3 regions of the Allobosea sp. genome follow, and region 3 is predicted to be linked to each of the others. Evidence: predicted binding sites of a transcription regulator. Region 3 holds the regulator's gene; each other region holds the start of a gene.
What was found. The regulator LexA, encoded in region 3, represses DNA repair genes until DNA is damaged. The targets are predictions, from matches to a motif close to TGTTCNNNNTGTGTTCNG.
Positions count from the first base shown of each region.

Region 1: a site for LexA is predicted at 4,404-4,421, ahead of M9917_RS20665 (YifB family Mg chelatase-like AAA ATPase). Genes of this name have one in related genera too.
Region 2: a site for LexA is predicted at 2,961-2,978, ahead of ruvC (crossover junction endodeoxyribonuclease RuvC). Genes of this name have one in related genera too.

Region 1 covers NZ_JAMLIX010000002.1:1,169,159-1,175,287, forward strand. The annotation lists gene olsB (l-ornithine N(alpha)-acyltransferase) at 1-453, opposite strand, end outside; gene M9917_RS20660 (hybrid sensor histidine kinase/response regulator) at 634-2,715, opposite strand; gene M9917_RS20665 (YifB family Mg chelatase-like AAA ATPase) at 2,809-4,347, opposite strand; gene msrA (peptide-methionine (S)-S-oxide reductase MsrA) at 4,459-5,115, opposite strand; gene M9917_RS20675 (hypothetical protein) at 5,200-5,520, opposite strand; tRNA gene M9917_RS20680 (tRNA-Ser) at 5,683-5,772, shown strand; gene M9917_RS20685 (TetR/AcrR family transcriptional regulator) at 5,796-6,129, opposite strand, start outside.
Region 2 covers NZ_JAMLIX010000001.1:2,362,918-2,369,046, reverse strand. The annotation lists gene M9917_RS10960 (5-formyltetrahydrofolate cyclo-ligase) at 1-340, shown strand, start outside; gene M9917_RS10955 (TIGR00282 family metallophosphoesterase) at 395-1,219, shown strand; gene M9917_RS10950 (YebC/PmpR family DNA-binding transcriptional regulator) at 1,315-2,061, shown strand; gene M9917_RS10945 (sulfite exporter TauE/SafE family protein) at 2,068-2,847, opposite strand; gene ruvC (crossover junction endodeoxyribonuclease RuvC) at 2,999-3,514, shown strand; gene ruvA (Holliday junction branch migration protein RuvA) at 3,540-4,157, shown strand; gene M9917_RS10930 (GNAT family N-acetyltransferase) at 4,154-4,645, shown strand; gene ruvB (Holliday junction branch migration DNA helicase RuvB) at 4,669-5,691, shown strand; gene ybgC (tol-pal system-associated acyl-CoA thioesterase) at 5,775-6,129, shown strand, end outside.
Region 3 covers NZ_JAMLIX010000002.1:1,014,522-1,020,650, reverse strand. The annotation lists gene trpC (indole-3-glycerol phosphate synthase TrpC) at 1-481, shown strand, start outside; gene moaC (cyclic pyranopterin monophosphate synthase MoaC) at 478-960, shown strand; gene M9917_RS19915 (molybdopterin molybdotransferase MoeA) at 960-2,171, shown strand; gene lexA (transcriptional repressor LexA) at 2,249-2,965, shown strand; gene M9917_RS19905 (ComEC/Rec2 family competence protein) at 3,021-5,282, opposite strand; gene gltX (glutamate--tRNA ligase) at 5,435-6,129, shown strand, end outside.

The DNA.
Region 1 (6,129 bases), 150 kb from region 3:
GCGATAGGGCTTCAGCACGCAGGAGCGGCCGAGCTCGAGGAAACGGCGGCCGGGATGGCGCGCGAGCAGCGGGCCGAGATCGAATTCGCCCTGGCTGTAGAAGCCGCCGAGGCGCTGGGCCGCGCCCTGCCGCATCAGCCGATAGGTGCCGACGACCTTCGGCCTGATGCCGCCGAAGCGGCCGCGCGCGGCGTGATCGATGACGAGGAGATGGTCGCAGGCCTTGTCGAAGCGATCGGCGTCGCGGCGGAACAGGCGCGAGACGACATCGGGCCGGGCCGACATCTCCTGATAGAAGACGCGGTAGCGCAGCCGCTGCGCCTGCCAGATCTCGCGCGGCGTGCGGGCGAGACGAACCTCGAGCGCGCCGATCCGGTCGAGCGTGCCCGACAGCGCCGCCGCCTCGTCGGCCCCGGCAGCAGGCCGGCGCAAGATCGCGCCGCCTCTGATCATAAGCGACGGAGCAAAGCGCGAGAACCGCTTGCCGGCCGGCGACCCGGCCGGCGGGGCGTGCTTGGTTCCGGAAAGCTGCAGTGCCATCGCTTCCTCATCCCCGCCAGGACCGGCATGGGCAGGTTTGCTCCCTTGGTCTTACGACTTAGCGACGAAACTGCGTCGAAGCGATGACGGCCGTCAAGCCGACAGGCTGTCGGCGGGGCCCAGTGACAGGCGCGTGAGCCAGCGCAGCAGCGCCGCGCGCTCCAGCGGCTTGGCGAGGCACCCGTCCATCCCGGCCGCCGCCGCGGCGGCCCGGTCGGCGGCGGCGGCATTGGCGGTGACGGCGAGGAGCGGCAGCGGGACGGCGCGGCCGAGCCGCTTCTCCAGCGCGCGGATGGCGCGGGCGCAGTCGAGGCCCGTCATCGCCGGCATGCGGACATCGAGCAGCGCGAGCGCCAGCGGCTGAGCCGTGCCGGCGAAGGCGTCCTCGACCCGTTCCAGCGCCTCGCGCCCGTCGCGCGCCAGCACCGCCGTGCAGCCGAAACGCTCCAGCGTGCGCGTCGCGAGCAGGGCGTTGATCTCGTTGTCCTCCGCGACCAGCACCGTCATGCCCGCCCCGAGCGGAGGCGGCAGGGCCGGCGCCATGGCCCTGCCGGCCTTTGGCGCAGCCTGCGGGACCCCGCTCTCCAGCCGCTCGTAGAGCGAGCGCGCCCTGACCGGCTTGATCAGGAAGCCGGTGAAGCCTGCCTCCTGGGCCGAGCCGAATGCCCGGCGCGCCTGGGGCGAGAGCAGGATCAGGCAATCGCGGATGCCGGCCGCCGCCGCGACCGCCGCAAGCTCCCGCGCCGGCCGATCGCCGAGCGCATGGTCGATCAGCACCGCCGTGGCGCGAGCAGCCCCTGCGAGCCCGGCTCGCGCCGCCTCGGCCGTGCCGGCGACGGTGACCGAGGCACCCGTCGCCCGGATCGTCTGCGCCAGGAAGCGCGCCGCGAAAGGCGCAGGCGAGACCAGCAGGACATGGTGATGCGGCCAGTGCGGGATCCGCGGCACGGGAGCGTCGCGTGCCGGCACGAGCGGCAGCGTGACACGGAAGGTCGCGCCCTCGCCCGGCCGGCTCTCGGCCCGCGCCTCGCCGCGCATCAGCCGGGCGAGGCGGCGCACGATCGCGAGCCCGAGGCCGGTACCGGCCTGGCCGGAGCCGTGATCGAGCTGCTCGAACTCGCCGAAGACGGCTTCCAGCCGGTCGGGCGGGATGCCCGGCCCGGTATCGGCGACGGTGATCTCCAGATGCGCGCCGGCCCGGGCGAGGCTCAGGCCCACCCCGCCGGCCTCGGTGAACTTCACCGCGTTGCCGACGAGGTTCAAAAGGATCTGGCGCAGCCGGTCGCGGTCGCCGACGAGGCGCGCCGGCAGATCGGGCGCGATATGGGCCGCGAGCTCGATCCCCTTCGCCTGCGCGCGCGGCGCCATCAGCTCCGCGACCGTCTCGACGAGCTGGACCGGGTCGTAAGGCGCCTCGTTGAGCTCCAGCCTGCCGGCCTCGACCTTGGCGAAATCGAGGATGTCGTCGACCAGCGCCAGCAGCGCCTCGCCGGAGGTGCGCAGCGCCGCGACATAGGTCGCCTGCTCCGCGTCGGGGCCGGTATCGGTCAGGAGGTCGGCCATGCCGAGGATGCCGTTGAGCGGCGTGCGGAACTCGTGGCTGACGGTCGCCAGGAAGCGCGACTTGGCCTCGTTGGCGGCCTCGGCCCGTGCGCGTGCCTCGACCAGCGCATCCTCGCCGGCGATGCGCGCCGTGATGTCGCGGCCGACGCGCTGGATCAGCGTGCGCCCGTCGGACCCGCGCACGGCCGTCTCGATCCAGGCGATCCAGCGCTCGCCCGCATGGGTGGCGAGGCATTCGTCGAAGCTGCGCGCGCCGCCCTCCAGCCGCGCGAGCGGCCGGCTGGCGAGCTGCGGCAGCAGCATCTCGCTGCCGACGAGATCCTGCTCGGTTGCGCCGAACAGCGCCGCATAGGCGCGGTTGGCATAGACGATCTTGAGGCCGTCGCGCCTGACGATCAGGTCGCCCTGCGCCTCGATCAGGCTGCGATAGCGTTCCTCGCTGTCGGCGAGGTTCCAGAGGCGGTCGTTGAGCGCCTCGACCTCATGGGCGAGCCCGGCGACCTGCCGGCTAAGCGCGCCGCGCTGGCGCATGAGCCAGATAAGCCCCCCCGCCGCCGGGAGAAGCAGCAGCGCAGGAGCAAGGGCAAGCCATGACCAGATCGAGGAAGCCATGACCTCCGATCTACGCGGCCCCCCTTGAGAAAGGCGCCTGTGAATAGGGCAAATACGACCGGTTCGAGGTGAGGATCGGTTAACCTTCGCGCCTCAGGCGGCCGCGACGAGATCCTCCCCCCGTGCCCGGTAGGACAGGGCCTCCGCCAGATGGTGCCGGCCGACCGTCTCCTCCGCGTCGAGGTCGGCGAGCGTGCGGGCGACCTTCAGCACGCGGTGATAGGCGCGCGCCGTCAGCCGTAGCGCCTCCGCCGCGTCGCGCAGCAGGGAAAGCCCGGCCTTGTCCGGCCGCGCGATCTCCTCGATAACGGATACCGGGCAGGCGGCGTTGGTCATGACCCCGTCGAAGCCGAGGCGCTCGAAGCGCTCCGCCTGGATCGTACGCGCCATCGCGACGCGCGCGGCCACCGCCGCCGAGCTTTCGCCCGCGGCGGGGCGGATCAGATCCACCGCCGTCACCGCCGGCACATCGATCGCGATGTCGATCCGGTCGAGCAGCGGGCCGGAGACGCGCGCCTGATACTGCGCCATGCAGCGTTCGTTCGGCTGGCGGCGGCAGGCGAAGCCGGGCTCGGTCGCCCGGCCGCAGCGGCAGGGATTCATCGCGGCGACGAGCTGGAAGCGCGCCGGATAGACGACGCGGTTGTTGGCGCGCGAGATCAGCACCTCGCCGGTCTCGATCGGCTGGCGCAGCGCATCGAGCGCCTGCGGCTGGAATTCCGGCAACTCGTCGAGGAAGAGCACGCCGTGATGCGCCAGCGACACCTCGCCCGGCCGCGCCTGCACCCCGCCCCCGACCAGCGCCGCCATCGAGGCCGAATGATGCGGGGCCCGGAACGGGCGCCGGTCGGTCAGCGCGCCCTCGGCGAGCCGGCCGGCGACGGACATCACCATCGAGACCTCGAGCAGCTCGCGCGGCGAAAGCGGCGGCAGGATCGAGGGCAGCCGGCTCGCCAGCATCGACTTGCCGGCCCCGGGCGGCCCGTTCATCAGGAGATTGTGCCCGCCCGCCGCCGCGATCTCGAGCACGCGCCGCGCGCTTTCCTGGCCCTTGACGTCGGCGAGGTCCGGCAGCGGGCCGGCCTCGCGCGCCACCGCCGGCTCCGGCCGGGCCATCACCTGGGTTCCCTTGAAATGGTTGGCGAGCTGGATCAGCGAGCGCGGCGCCAGGATGTCGATATCCGCCGCGGCCCAGGCCGCCTCCGGGCCCGACGCCGCCGGGCAGATCAGCCCCTGCCCCCTGGCATAGGCCGCGATCGCCGCCGGCAGCACGCCCGCGACCGGCGCGATCGAGCCGTCGAGCGCCAATTCGCCGAGGACCGCATAACCGGCGAGCGCATCGGGAGGGATCGCCCCGATCGCGGCCATCACGGCGAGCGCGATCGGCAAATCGTAATGGCTGCCTTCCTTGGGCAGGTCCGCCGGCGCCAGGTTGACGGTGACGCGCTTGGCCGGCAGAGCAAGCCCCGAGGCAAGGAGCGCGGCCCGGACCCGCTCGCGGCTTTCCGCGACAGCCTTGTCCGGCAGCCCGACCAGAACGAAAGCGACGCCGCCCGCCGCGATCTGGACCTGAACGTCGACGGCGCGGGCCTCGATGCCCTCGAACGCCACCGTCGCGACTCGCGCCACCATCTTGCGCCCCGCTCCCCTACCGCAGCGGAAGGCTAGCGGAGCTTCAGCGGCAACGCAAGAACATACCGGGAACCGGACGGCGGCTGGAAGGAGATGTGCCTCCCCCCGCCTTCACGCCTCGACGGAGAGCCCGATCTGGCAGGCGACGCCGGTGCCGCCCAGCCCGCAATAGCCGGCCGGGTTCCTGGCCAGATATTGCTGGTGATAATCCTCGGCGAAGTAGAAGGTCGGCGCCGGGCGGATCTCGGTGGTGACCGGGCCGTAGCCGCCGGCGGCGAGCGCCTGGGCGTAAGCCGCGCGCGAGCGCTCGGCCGCCTCCTGCTGCTGCGCGTCGTAGGTGTAGATCGCCGAGCGGTATTGCGTGCCGACGTCGCCGCCCTGCCGCATGCCCTGGGTCGGATCGTGGTTCTCCCAGAAGATCTTCAGGAGGTCCTCATAGGCGATTTTGGCGGGGTCGAAGACGACGAGGACCACTTCGGTGTGCCCGGTCAGCCCGCTGCAGACCTCCTCATAGGTCGGGTTTTGCGTCGTGCCGCCGGCATAGCCCGAAGCCGTCACCCAGATGCCCTCGCCGCTCTGCCAGAACTTGCGCTCGGCGCCCCAGAAGCAGCCGAGGCCGAACAGGGCCTTCTGCATTCCCGCCGGATAGGGGCCGGCCAGGCTGCGCCCGTTGACGACATGGCTCTCGGCGGTAGGAATTGCCGCGGCGCGGCCGGGCAGGATCTCGGCCGGGGACGGCATCTCGGTCTTCTTGCGCAGGGAGAACATGGTTCGCTCCGTTCGGTTCGGGCTCAGCGGTCAATGTAGGCTCGCGCGGCGCGTTCGCACAGGGTTCCCGGCGCAGGGGCGCGATCACCGACGCGTGACGATGCCGATCGCTTCCGGCGGGCGCCGGCCGAGCCAGAGCAGCCCGAAACCGAAGAGCAACGCCACGCCCGCGGCCGGCGCCTTCAGCAGCGTCAGCAGCAGCGGGTCCCAGAGCCAGGGATGGATGTTGCGCTCGATCGCCGGCTGGACGAGCTGGAAGCGCTCCTGCATGACGGCCTGCAGCACGTCGCCGAGCGGCGTGAAGCGAAGCACCGAATCGGCGATCGAGCGGGCGCCGTCGATCACGAGCGCGACGAAGCCCGCCGCGACGAAGAGATAACCGGTCAACCGGAGCAAAAACCTCACCGTCCGCCCCCCGCAGCAATCCCCGCACATCGGCGCGGGCGACCAGATGTGCCCATGCCGGGCGCTGAGCGCAACCGATCGCTCGCGATTTGGCGCGATTGTGCAAAAGGCGCGATCACGGCCCTTGAAAGATGGCGGGCCGGCGGTCATAAGCAGCGCGCCGGACAGGTGGCCGAGTGGTTGAAGGCGCACGCCTGGAAAGTGTGTATACGGGAAACCGTATCGCGGGTTCGAATCCCGCCCTGTCCGCCATTTCGGGAAGCCCTCCACGGCGATCACGCCGGCGTCGCCGCCACACCCTCCAGGAACACCTTAAGGCACAGCCGCGCATGCCGCTGGCGCTCCGCGGCCGTCATGAGCCGGTCGCCGGGAAAGCGCTTGATCAGCACCGAGAAGATCATGTCCATCAGCATCCGGGCCAGCGCATCGGCCGGAAAGGCCCGCAGCGCGCCGCGCGCCTGCTGCCGGACAAGCCAATCCTCCAGGAGCCGCCGCGCCGGCTGGGCGCCCTCCTGTGCGATCATCTCGCCGATCTCGCTGAAGCGATCCGAATCGGCGAGGACCAGCCTGACGAAGGCCAGCCGCTCGCGATCGTCGATCGCGTCGCTG
Region 2 (6,129 bases), on a different contig from region 3:
GCTCTGCCTGCCCGCGATCACCGGCGGGCGCATGGTCTTCCGGCGCTGGGCGCCGGGCCGGCCGCTGGTGCCGGGCGGCTTCGGCACGTCCGTCCCCGCCCACGACGAGCCGGAGCTCGCACCGGCGATCCTGATCGTCCCGCTCGCCGCCTTCGACCGGCGCGGCTACCGCATCGGCTACGGCCGCGGCTATTACGATCGGGCGCTCACCGAACTCGGCCCGACGCTAAGCATCGGCATCGGCTATGCGGCGCAGGAGGTCGACGCCGTGCCCGAAGAGCCGCACGACCGGCCCCTCGACTGGATCGCGACCGAGCGCGAGGCGATTCCATGCGGTTGATTCGCGCCGGTTTTCGCGTCACGGAGAAGGCAAGCCAGCCTCCGGATTCCCTCCATGCGTCTTCTCTTCCTCGGTGACATCGTCGGCCGCCCCGGCCGGATCGCGGTTCAGGAGCGCCTGCCCGCGCTGCGCGAGGCGTGGCGGCTCGACTGCGTCGTCATCAACGGCGAGAATTCCGCCGGCGGCTTCGGCATCACCGAGGCGATCTGCGACGAGATCCTTGCCGCCGGGGCCGATGTCGTGACGCTCGGCAACCATTCCTGGGACCAGCGCGAGGCGCTCGTCTTCATCGAGCGGCAGGACCGGCTGATCCGCCCCGCCAATTACCCGCCCGGCACGCCCGGCCGCGGCGCCGCCGTGATCGAGGCCAGGAACGGCGCCCGCGTCCTCGTCGTCAACGTCATGGGCCGGCTGTTCATGGACCCGCTCGACGACCCCTTCGCGGCGATCGAGCGCGAGCTTGCCGCCTGCCCGCTCGGCGCGGTGGCCGACGCCGTCATCGTCGACGTCCATGCCGAGGCGACCAGCGAGAAGCAGGCCATGGCCTATTTCCTCGACGGCCGCGCGAGCCTCGTCGTCGGCACCCACACCCATGCGCCGACCGCCGACACCCGCATCCTGCCGGCCGGCACCGCCTACCAGTCCGATGCCGGCATGTGCGGCGACTATGATTCCGTGCTCGGCATGCAGAAGGACGAGCCGGTGCGCCGCTTCCTCCAGAAGGTGCCGGGCGTCAGGCTCGAACCGGCGACGGGCGAAGGCACGCTGTCGGGCGTGGCGGTCGAGATCGACGATGCGACCGGGCTCGCGAGCGCGGTCTGGGCCGTGCGCATCGGCCCGCATCTGAGCGAGGCGCTGCCGACGGGCTGGATTTCCTGACGAAGCCCTGCCCCGGCTTGCGCGTGCGCGGCGCCGGCGCCTATAAGGCCGCCTTCCAGCAGTTTTGCCGCAACCTTCGAAGGTAACGAGCTCCCATGGCCGGCCATTCCCAGTTCAAGAACATCATGCACCGCAAGGGCAAGCAGGATGCGGTGCGCTCCAAGCTGTTCTCGAAACTGGCCCGTGAAATCACCGTCGCCGCCAAGATGGGCATGCCCGATCCCAACATGAATCCGCGCCTGCGCATGGCGGTTATCGCCGCCCGCGCCGAGAACATGCCGAAGGACAATATCGAGCGCGCCATCAAGAAGGCGATGGGCGGCGAGGGCGAGAACTACGACGAGGTCCGCTACGAGGGCTACGGCCCCGGCGGCGCCGCCGTCATCGTCGAGGCGCTGACCGACAACCGCAACCGCACCGCTTCCGCCGTACGCTCCTACTTCACCAAGGCGGGCGGGGCGCTGGGCGAGAGCAACTCCGTCTCCTTCATGTTCAACCGCGTCGGCGAGATCGGCTATCCGCCCGAGGCCGGCGACGCCGACACGGTGATGGAGGCGGCGATCGAGGCCGGTGCCGACGACGTGATCTCCGACGAGAACGGCCACGTCATCCTGTGCGCCTTCGATGCCCTGAACGAAGTCTCCAAGGCGCTGGAAGCGGCGCTGGGCGCTCCGGCCTCGGCCAAGCCGGTCTGGCGGCCGACGACGGCGGCCCCGCTCGACGAGGACAAGGCCGCCTCGATGATGAAGCTGATGGAAGCGCTCGACAATGACGACGACGTCCAGAACGTCTTCGCCAATTTCGAGATCGCCGACGAGATCATGGCCAAGCTCGGCGTCTGACCGTCGTCACCGCCCGATCAGCCTGTCCCATAGCGGCAGGCTGACGAACGCGCTCAGGAAGATCACCAGATAGGCCACGCGCCGGAAGCCCGCCTCCGAGGCGCGGCGGAAGCCGTGCGTGCCGGCCCACAGCCCGGCGCCGTAGATGAGGGAGAGCGGCAGCGCCATCATCAGCGCGCCACCGGTGAGGATGCCCTTCCACCACAGGATCACGCCGGCGATCACGGTCGAGGCGCCGAAGAAGGTCTGCAGATTGGCGCGGGCCATGTGCCGGTCGTTGCGCTGCGCGCCGAGCCAGAACACCGCCAGCGGAACGCCGCCGATCGAGGCCATGCCGTTGCACAGGCCCGACAGCGCGCCGACGCCCAGCGAAAGCGGAACCGTCGGCCGCCCGTGATAGCGCCAGCCGGAGGCGATCAAGGCCACCGCCAGGAGCACGAGCAGGGCGAGCACCCAGCGCATCGTCTCGCGGTCGAGCCAGATCAGGAGCCAGATTCCCACCGGCAGCGCCAGCGTCGCGGTCAGGAGCAGCGGCAGGATCTCGCGCCATTCGGCCCGCCTTGCGCTATAGGCCGCGATCGGCAGCGCGAAGGGCAGATCGACGAACCAGATCAGTCCCAGCGCCGCCACCGGCCCCAGCACGATCGAGGCCAGCGGCATGAACACCATGGCGAAACCAAAGCCGGTGAAGCCGCGCACCAGCCCGCCGAGCAGGGTCGCCGCCACAAGGGCGGCGATGCCGCCGGCCGCCAGCCCCGGCATGAAGAAAGACAGATCGAAGGACATGAAGCCGGCGCGAGGAGGGACGATGCGGCAGGCGCTGCCGCCGGGCCGCAGGAAGAACAGTTTTCCCTTTCGATGGCAAGGACGAGAAGAATTCATCTGCGTATGCGTTCGCACGGGACAAAGACGAAACATCCGCTAGTTTGAGCGCGTCATGGCATCCGCGATTCGCATCCTCGGCATCGACCCCGGCCTGCGCAGGACCGGCTGGGGCGTCATCGTCTCGGAAGGCAGCAAGCTTTCCTTCGTCGCCTGCGGCTGCGTCGAGAGCGAAGGGGCGCTGCCGCTCGGCCGGCGGCTGCGGCAATTGCACGAGGGGTTGCACGCGGTCATCGCCGCGCATCGCCCGCTGGAGGTCGCCGTCGAGGAGACCTTCGTCAACCGCGACCCGCAATCGGCGCTGAAGCTCGGCCAGGCGCGGGGCATCGCGCTGGTCGTGCCCGCGCTCGCCGGGCTCGATGTCGCCGAATATGCCGCCAACCTCGTCAAGAAGACCGTGGTCGGCGTCGGCCATGCCGACAAGAAGCAGGTACAGGCGATGATCAAGGTGCTGCTGCCCCGGGCCGAGACCGGCTCGGCCGATGCGGCGGACGCGCTCGCCGTCGCGATCTGCCACGCCCAGCATCGCGGCATGAAGGCGCTGGTCGCCGGGATGCGGGCGGCGGAATGAGCGAGACGACGGAGAGAAACGGACGATGATCGGCAAGCTCAAGGGCCTGATCGATTCCTATGGCGAGGACCATGTGATCGTCGACGTGCAGGGCGTCGGCTATGTCGTGCAATGCTCGGCGCGCACGCTCCAGCGCCTGCCCAAGCCCGGCGAGGCGGCGGCGCTCTCGATCGAGACCCATGTCCGCGAGGATGCGATCCGCCTCTACGGCTTCCTCTCCGATGTCGAGCGCGACTGGTTCCGGCTGATGCAGGTGGTGCAGGGCGTCGGCGCCAAGGTCGCGCTCGCCATCCTCTCGACATTCGATCCGGGCGCGCTCGCCACCGCCATCGCCACCGGCGACAAGGCGGCGATCGCGCGCGCGCCCGGCGTCGGCCCGAAGCTCGCCCAGCGCCTCTGCGCCGAGCTGAAGGACAAGGCCCCCGCCTTCGGCCATATCGACCCCGGCGTGGCCCAGCTCTCCGGCGCGCTGGAGGATCGCAAGCTCCCGCAGCCCGTCGCCGACGCCGTCTCGGCGCTCGCCAATCTCGGCTATCCGCAGGCGCAGGCGGTGGTCGCCGTGGCCGCCGCCGCCCGCATCGCCGGCGACGGCGCCGGCACGGCCCAGCTCATCAAGCTCGGCCTGAAGGAGCTCGCCAAGTGAGCGCAGCGCTCGACGGGCTCGAACTGCGCGTCGTCGCCGACAAGACCGAGCTCTGCCGCCTCATGCTGGCGAACTGGGGCTCGCAGCGCATGATGATCGACCTGCACGTCTATGACGTCGCCGAGATCGACGCGCTCGGTCTCTACGAGCCGGACGGGCGCACCGCCGCGCTGGCGAGCTGGACGATGCGGGGCGGGAACGCCTATCTGTGCGCGCTGCATTCGCTGAAGCCCGGCGAAGGCGTCGCCATCCGCATGCTGGATGCAGTCGTCACAACGGCGCGGGCGGCCGGCGCAAGGAAGCTCAAGGCGATGCTGACCAACGACAACATGCCCGGCCTCACCTTCTACCAGCGTCAGGGCTTCCGCCTCTCGGGGCTTTATATCGAGGCGATCGACGCCTATCGCTCGGTCGTTCCGGGCATCATCCGGACGGGATACCGCGACATCCCGGTCCGCGACGCCATCGAGCTGGAGATCGCGCTGTGAGCGAGGCCAAGCGCTCCGGATTGATGACGGGCGAACGCCGCGAGGACGACGCCGACACCTCGCTGCGGCCGCTCTCGCTCGCCGATTTCACCGGCCAGGCGGCGGCGCGGGCTAATCTCCAGGTCTTCATCAATGCTGCCAGGACCCGCGGCGACGCGCTCGACCATGTCCTCTTCGTCGGCCCGCCGGGGCTCGGCAAGACGACGCTGGCGCAGATCGTCGCCCGCGAGCTCGGCGTCAACTTCCGCTCGACCTCCGGCCCCGTGATCGCCAAGGCCGGCGACCTCGCCGCCCAGCTCACCAACCTGGAAGAGCGCGACGTGCTCTTCATCGACGAGATCCACCGCCTCAACCCGGCGGTGGAGGAAATCCTCTATCCGGCGATGGAGGACTACCAGCTCGACCTGATCATCGGCGAGGGGCCGGCCGCGCGCTCGGTCAAGATCGACCTGCCGAAATTCACCCTCGTCGGCGCCACCACCCGCGCCGGCCTCCTGACCACACCCTTGCGCGACCGCTTCGGCATCCCGATCCGGCTGCAATTCTACACGGTCGAGGAGCTCACGGGCATCGTCGCGCGCGGCGCCCGCGTGCTCGGCGTGCCGATGGCACAGGACGGCGCCGACGAGATCGCCCGTCGCTCGCGCGGGACGCCGCGCATCGCCGGGCGCCTGCTCAGGCGCGTGCGCGACTTCGCCATCGTCGACGGCGACCCGGTCGTCACCCGCAAGGTCGCCGACAAGGCGCTCTCGCTGCTCGACGTCGACGCCATCGGCCTCGACCAGATGGACCGGCGCTATCTCACCACCGTCGCGGTCAATTTCGGCGGCGGGCCGGTCGGGATCGAGACCATCGCCGCCTCGCTCTCCGAGCCGCGCGACGCGATCGAGGAGATCATCGAGCCCTTCCTGCTCCAGCAGGGCTTCATCCAGCGCACCCCGCGCGGGCGCCTGCTCACCCCGCACGCCTTCCGCCATCTCGGCATGCCGGAACCCTCGCGCGAGAGCGCCCAGTTCGGGCTGTTCGGCGAAGCCGAGGACGATTGATTGGCGGCCGGATTGCTGGAGGCGATGCGCCGCAATCCGGCCGGTGATTGGAAGGTCGCCGGCATCGAAAGGCTCTGCGCGACATGACGACCCACCGCCTCGAGATCCGCGTCTATTACGAGGACACCGATTTTTCCGGCGTGGTCTATCACGCCTCCTATCTGCGCTTCATGGAGCGCGGCCGCACCGAGATGATCCGCGCGCTCGGCATCGGGCAGCGCGAGCTCTTCGACGGCGAGACGGCGCTCGGCTTCGCCGTCCGCCGGATGCTGATCGACTTCCTCAGGCCCGCCGTGATGGACGACCTGCTGACGATCGAGACGGCTTGCGTCGAGGCGCGCGGCGCCACCATGGACCTCGAGCAGCGCGTGCTGCGCGGCGCGGAGGTCCTGGTCACGGCCCAGGTCAAGGTCGCCTGCATCGGCGCCGGCCGGGCGC
Region 3 (6,129 bases):
GGCGCGCGAGGCCGCCGGCCTGCCGGCGCTGCGCAAGGATTTCCTCTACGAGCCCTATCAGGTCCATGAGGCCCGCGCCTGGGGCGCCGATTGCATCCTGATCATCATGGCCGGCGTCGACGACGCCACCGCCAAGGCGCTGAACGAGACCGCGCGCGGGCTCGGCATGGACGTGCTGGTCGAGGTGCATGACGACGCCGAGCTCGACCGGGCGCTGAAGCTGGAAAGCAGGCTCATCGGCATCAACAACCGCGACCTGCGCAGCTTCAACGTCGATCTCGCGGTGACGGAACGGCTGGCGCCGCGCGTGCCCGCCGGCCGGATCGTCATTAGCGAAAGCGGCATCTTCAGCCATGCCGACATCGCCCGGCTCAACCGGGCGGGCGTGAACAGCTTTCTCGTCGGCGAGAGCCTGATGCGGCAAGCCGACGTGACCGCCGCGACGCGGGACCTGCTCGCCGGCAAGGCCGACGCGGCGTGAGCAGGCTCAGCCATCTCGACGCCCAGGGTGAGGCGCATATGGTCGATGTCGGCGGCAAGGCCGAGACGGTGCGTCTCGCCATCGCCGAAGGCAACGTCGTGATGGCGCCGGAAACCATCGCGATCGTGCGCGACGGCAACGCCAGGAAGGGCGACGTGCTCGGCACCGCCCGGCTAGCCGGCATCATGGCGGCGAAGCGCACGCATGAGCTGATCCCGCTCTGCCACCCGCTGCTGCTGAGCAAGATTGCCGTCGATCTCACCATCGACGAGGCGCTGCCGGGCGTGCGCGTGCGCGCCGAAGTCAGGATGAAGGGCCAGACCGGCGTCGAGATGGAGGCGCTGACCGCCGTCTCCGTCGCCTGTCTCACCGTCTACGACATGGTCAAGGCCGTCGACCGGGCGATGCGGATCGAGGCTATCCGCCTGCTGCGCAAATCCGGCGGCCAGTCCGGCGATTACGAGGCGAAAGAGTCCTGATGGCGCTCACCCCGGTCCCCGTCGCGCGCAAGGCGCTGCTCGAGAGCATCCCGGGGCCGATGGGAGCGGAGACCCTGCCACTCTCCCAATGCGCCTGGCGGGTGCTCGCCACCGAGGTCGAGGCGCTGAGGACCCATCCGCCCTTCGCCAATTCCGCCATGGACGGCTATGCCGTGCGCGGCGACGAGATGGCGCAAGGCGTTGCGCTCGCCGTGATCGGCGAATCGGCCGCCGGCCGGGCTTTCGAGGGTGCGGTCGGGCCGGGTGAGGCGGTGCGCATCTTCACCGGCGCGCCGATGCCGCAGGGCGCCGACACGATCCTGATCCAGGAAGATGCGGACGGCGTCGGCAGCCCGGCGATCCGCGTGCGCGTGCCGCCCGCGAAGGGCCAGTTCCTGCGCGCTGCGGGGCTCGATTTCCACAAGGGCGACGTCCTGCTGCCGGCCGGGCGCGTGCTCGACGGCGCGGCGCTCGGGCTCGCCGCCGCGATGGGGCACCCGGCCCTGGCCGTCCGGCGCAAGCCCAGCGTCGCGATCCTCGCCACCGGCGACGAGCTGGTGGCGCCGGGCGAGCCGGTGGGGCGCGACCAGATCGTCGCCTCGAACTCGTTCGCGCTCGCCGCGCTGGTCGAGAAGGCCGGCGGCAGCGTGCTCGATCTCGGCATCGCCCGCGACGACCATGCCGACCTCGCCGCGAAGATCGCGCAGGCGCGGGCAGCCGAGGCCGATGTGCTGATCACGCTCGGCGGCGCCTCGGTCGGCGCGCACGACCTCGTGCACGAGGCGCTGACGCGGGCGGGCATGGCGCTCGGCTTCTGGAAGATCGCGATGCGGCCGGGCAAGCCGATGATGACCGGGCGCCTCGGTCCGATGGTGGTGGTCGGCCTGCCCGGCAACCCGGTCTCCTCGATCGTCTGCGGCCATCTCTTCGTGCTGCCGCTGATCGAGGCGCTGCTCGGCATCACTGACGCCGGCCGCGACCGCAGCATCCCCGCTTTGCTCGGCCGCGACCTGCCGGGCAACGACGCGCGCGAGGATTACCTGCGCTCGGAGCTTTCGCTGACGCCGGAAGGCTGGGTCGCGACGCCCTTCGGCCGGCAGGATTCCTCGATGCTCGGCACGCTGGCGCGGGCGCAGGCGCTGACGATCCGCCCGGCCTATGCCCCTCCGGCGAAGCAGGGCGACCCCTGCCGCATCCTGCCGCTACGGTAGCTGCTTGCGGAACACAAGCAGAACGCGTATGGTGTTCGTGCTTTGTTTCGAATCTCTTCCAGGGGCCGGCGGGGACCATGCTGACACGCAAGCAACACGAACTCCTGCGCTTCATCCAGGAACGCTTGCGCGAGAGCGGCGTGCCGCCCTCCTTCGACGAGATGAAGGACGCGCTCGACCTGCGCTCGAAATCCGGCATCCACCGGCTGATCATGGCGCTGGAGGAGCGCGGCTTCATCCGCCGCCTGCCGAACCGGGCGCGCGCGCTCGAGGTCATCAAGACGCCGGAAGGGCTCGGCGCACCGCAGCCGCGGCAGCGCTTCAGCCCGGCCGTGGTCCAGGGCGGCCGAGGCGCTGAGCCGGCTTCCGCCAGGCCGCGCCCCGCGGCAGCGGCGGAGGAGGACGGCCGGCGCGCCGTCGCCATCCCCGTCATGGGCCGCATCGCCGCCGGCACGCCGATCTCGGCGATCCAGAGCCGCAGCCACACCGTTTCGCTGCCGCCCGACATGCTGGGCTCCGGCGAGCATTACGCGCTGGAGGTGCGCGGCGATTCGATGGTCGAGGCCGGCATCCTCGACGGCGATACCGTCATCATCCGCAGGCAGGACACGGCCGATACCGGCGACATCATCGTGGCGCTGATCGACGACGAGGAGGCGACGCTGAAGCGGCTGCGCAAGCGCGGCTCCGCGATCGCGCTCGAAGCGGCGAACCCGGCCTACGAAACCCGCACGCTCGCCCCCGACCGGGTCAAGATCCAGGGGCGGCTGGTCAACCTGATGCGGCGTTACTGAAGGCGATCGGTCGCCATCGGGGCTGGGCGACGGCCCCCGGCTTGATCGGCAACGCCTACAAGGGGTCCGGATCGCCATCGGCGGCATCGGCCGATGGCCGAGGGGCTGCAGCCGGCGGGGCCGCAGGCGCCGGCTTGCCGCGGCTCCAGGGCCTTTCGGCGCCGGAGCGTTCCGCGGCATGGCTGCTCCAGCCCTTGGATGCGCGGTAGAGCGAGGTCGCGCCGCCGCGCGAGAGCGTCATCCGCTCGATCAGCTGCGCCTTGCAGGCCCCACTCCAGGGGGTGGCGGTGACGACGAGGTCGGCCCGCTGGCAATCCTCGACGATCGCCAGCCGGTCGCGCGCATAGGAGACCGTGCGCCGGTCTGCCGTCCGGGCGATGCAGGCCAGCCTGTCGCAGGCGATGCCGGCCCTGAGCGAGGGATCGTCGGGCGAGCGGGCGTCGCCATCGGCGGCGAGCCATTGCTGGAGGACGAAGCGGCTGGGCTTGCCGGCGATGGCGAGGCGCCCGTCGGGCCCACGCACCGCCAGCCCCGCGCCGTCGCGCTCGATCAGGATCTCGGGCCGCTCCGGCTTGCCGGCTATCGCGACGCCGAAGACCAGTGGCAACACCGCAAGCCAGCGCCAGGCGGTCGTCCAGAGCGTCAGCCACAAAAGCGCCAGCGCGAAGCAGCCCAGCACCGCCGGACCGAACGCCGCGACCGTCACCGTGGAATGGTCGATGGTCGCGACCCAATGCGCCACGCTGAGCACCGCGTCGGAGGCGAGCCCCATCAGCGCCCAGGCCGGCCAGTCCAGCCCGAACGGGTAGGCGAGCACGCCGAACACCGCCGCCGGCATCACGAAAAGCGAGACGAAGGGCAGCGCCATGGCGTTGCCGAGCAGGCCGAAGGGGTTGAAGGTCTGGAAATGATAGGCGCCGAAGGGTGCGGTGGCGGCGGTCGCCAGCAAGGTGGTGACGACGATGCCGAGCGCCGCCGTCGCGATCGGCCCAAGCGGCCAGGGCAGCGCCGGCGGCGGATTCGTGCGCTCGCGCCCCTCCCAGCGCTCGGCGAAGGCGATCAGCGCCGCGACCGCGCCGAAGGACATCTGGAAGCTCGGTCCCAGCAGCGCGTCGGGCTCGCGCAGCAGCACGATCATGGCGGCGATCGCGAGGTTGCGCATGCTGAGCGCCGTACGGTCGACCAGGATCGCGCCCAGCATCACCAGCGTCATGATCAGCGAGCGCTCGGTCGCGACGTCGCCGCCGGAGAAGATGCAATAGCCGGTCGCGCCGAGCATGGCCGCCAGCGCCGCGAGCTTCTTCACCGGCCAGCGCAGCGCCGCGGTCTGCGACAGGGCGAGGAGCGCGCGCACCAGCGCGAAGATCGTCCCGGCGGCGAGCACCATGTGCAGCCCGGAGATCGAGACGATGTGGTAGATGCCGGCGGCGCGCAGATCGTTGTTGGTCGCCTCGGTGATCAGGCCGCGCTTGCCGGTGACGAGCGCGGCGGCGACCGCCCCGCCCTGTCCGCCCGCGACCTCGGCGATGCGCCGCGTCAGGGCGTTGCGGGCGCGGTCGATCGTCGCGTCGACGGTCAGGCGCGTCGGCGGGGGATGAGGCGGCGGCGCGAGCGCGATCTTGCCGGAGACGCTGCCGACGGCGCCGATCCCGCGGAAGAAGGCATCGCGGCCGAAATCATAGCCGCCGGCCCTGGCCGGTCCCGGCGGGGGCAGAAGCCGCGCCGTGGCGAGGATGTGGTCGCCCGGCGCCACGGAACCCGCCCGGATGTTGACACGGACCCGCTTCGGCCGCTCGCCCGCAGGCACCCCGGCGATATCCGTGACCAGCAGCACGAGCCGCGCCCCGCCGCCATCGCGGGTTTCGACGCTCTCGACGAAGCCGGAGAGCTTGCCGATGCGCGCCCGCTCCAGCATCGGCGCGGCGACATCGGCGGTGCGCCAGACCCCGGCGGCGAAGCCCGTGAAAGCCGCCGCCGCGGCGAGACAGGCCATCGCGGCGTAACGGCGCAGGCGCAGCGCGAAGGCGAGCGCACCGCTGAGCATAAGGCCGGCGAGCGGCGCCCACAGGGCGGGCTCCCGGTCCGCCGCGAAATAGAGCAAGATGCCGGCGCCCATCGCGACGGGCAGCCAGAGGAAAGGCCGGCGCCGCTCGGCCTCCAGCGCGAAGCCTTGCCGCAGATGCAGCCAGAGCCGTCCGAACAGGGGATCGAGGCGCACCGCAAGCGGGCGTGTGGCGCCCAGGCGGGCCGGCCAGGCACGGACCTGCGCGCCGCGCCGGCCTCGTCCCGGCCCATCCCCCGGCGGCGCCGGCTCCATCGCCCGCTCCTCCCCTGCCGGCCCTGCGATTTGACCGCTTAACCTTTCCGGCCAAGCCATGTTACAGGGCGCGCGCCGATTGTCATGCCACGATCTGCGCCCTTCCCGTTTCGCCCCCGGGCGGTCCCGCCGCCCGGCCGGAGTTTTCTCGCATGAGCAACGCCGTCGTCACGCGCTTTGCGCCCTCGCCCACCGGCTTCCTGCATATCGGCGGGGCCCGGACGGCGCTGTTCAACTGGCTCTATGCCCGCCGGCAGGGCGGCAAGATGCTGCTGCGCATCGAGGACACCGACCGGGAACGCTCGACCGATGCGGCGATCGCCGCGATCCTCGACGGGCTGAAATGGCTCGGCCTCGATTGGGACGGTGAGACAGTCTACCAGTTCCAGCGCGCCGGCCGGCATCGCGAGGTCGCCGAGGAGATGCTCGCCGCCGGCAAGGCCTATCTCTGCTACGCGACCCCGGCCGAACTCGAGGAGATGCGCGAGAAGGCCCGCGCCGAGGGCAAGCCGCTGCGCTATGACGGGCGCTGGCGCGACCGCGACCCGGCGACGGCGCCGGCCGGCGCGAAGCCCGTGATCCGCCTGAAGGCGCCACAGACCGGGGAGACGGTGGTGAACGACGAGGTGCAGGGCCGCGTCGTCTGGCAGAACGAGAACCTCGACGACCTCGTGCTGCTGCGCTCGGACGGCACGCCGACCTATATGCTGGCGGTGGTGGTCGACGATCACGACATGGGCGTCACTCACGTCATCCGCGGCGACGACCACCTGACCAACGCCGCCCGCCAGACGCAGATCTACCAGGCGCTCGGCTGGGACGTGCCGAGCATGTCGCATATCCCGCT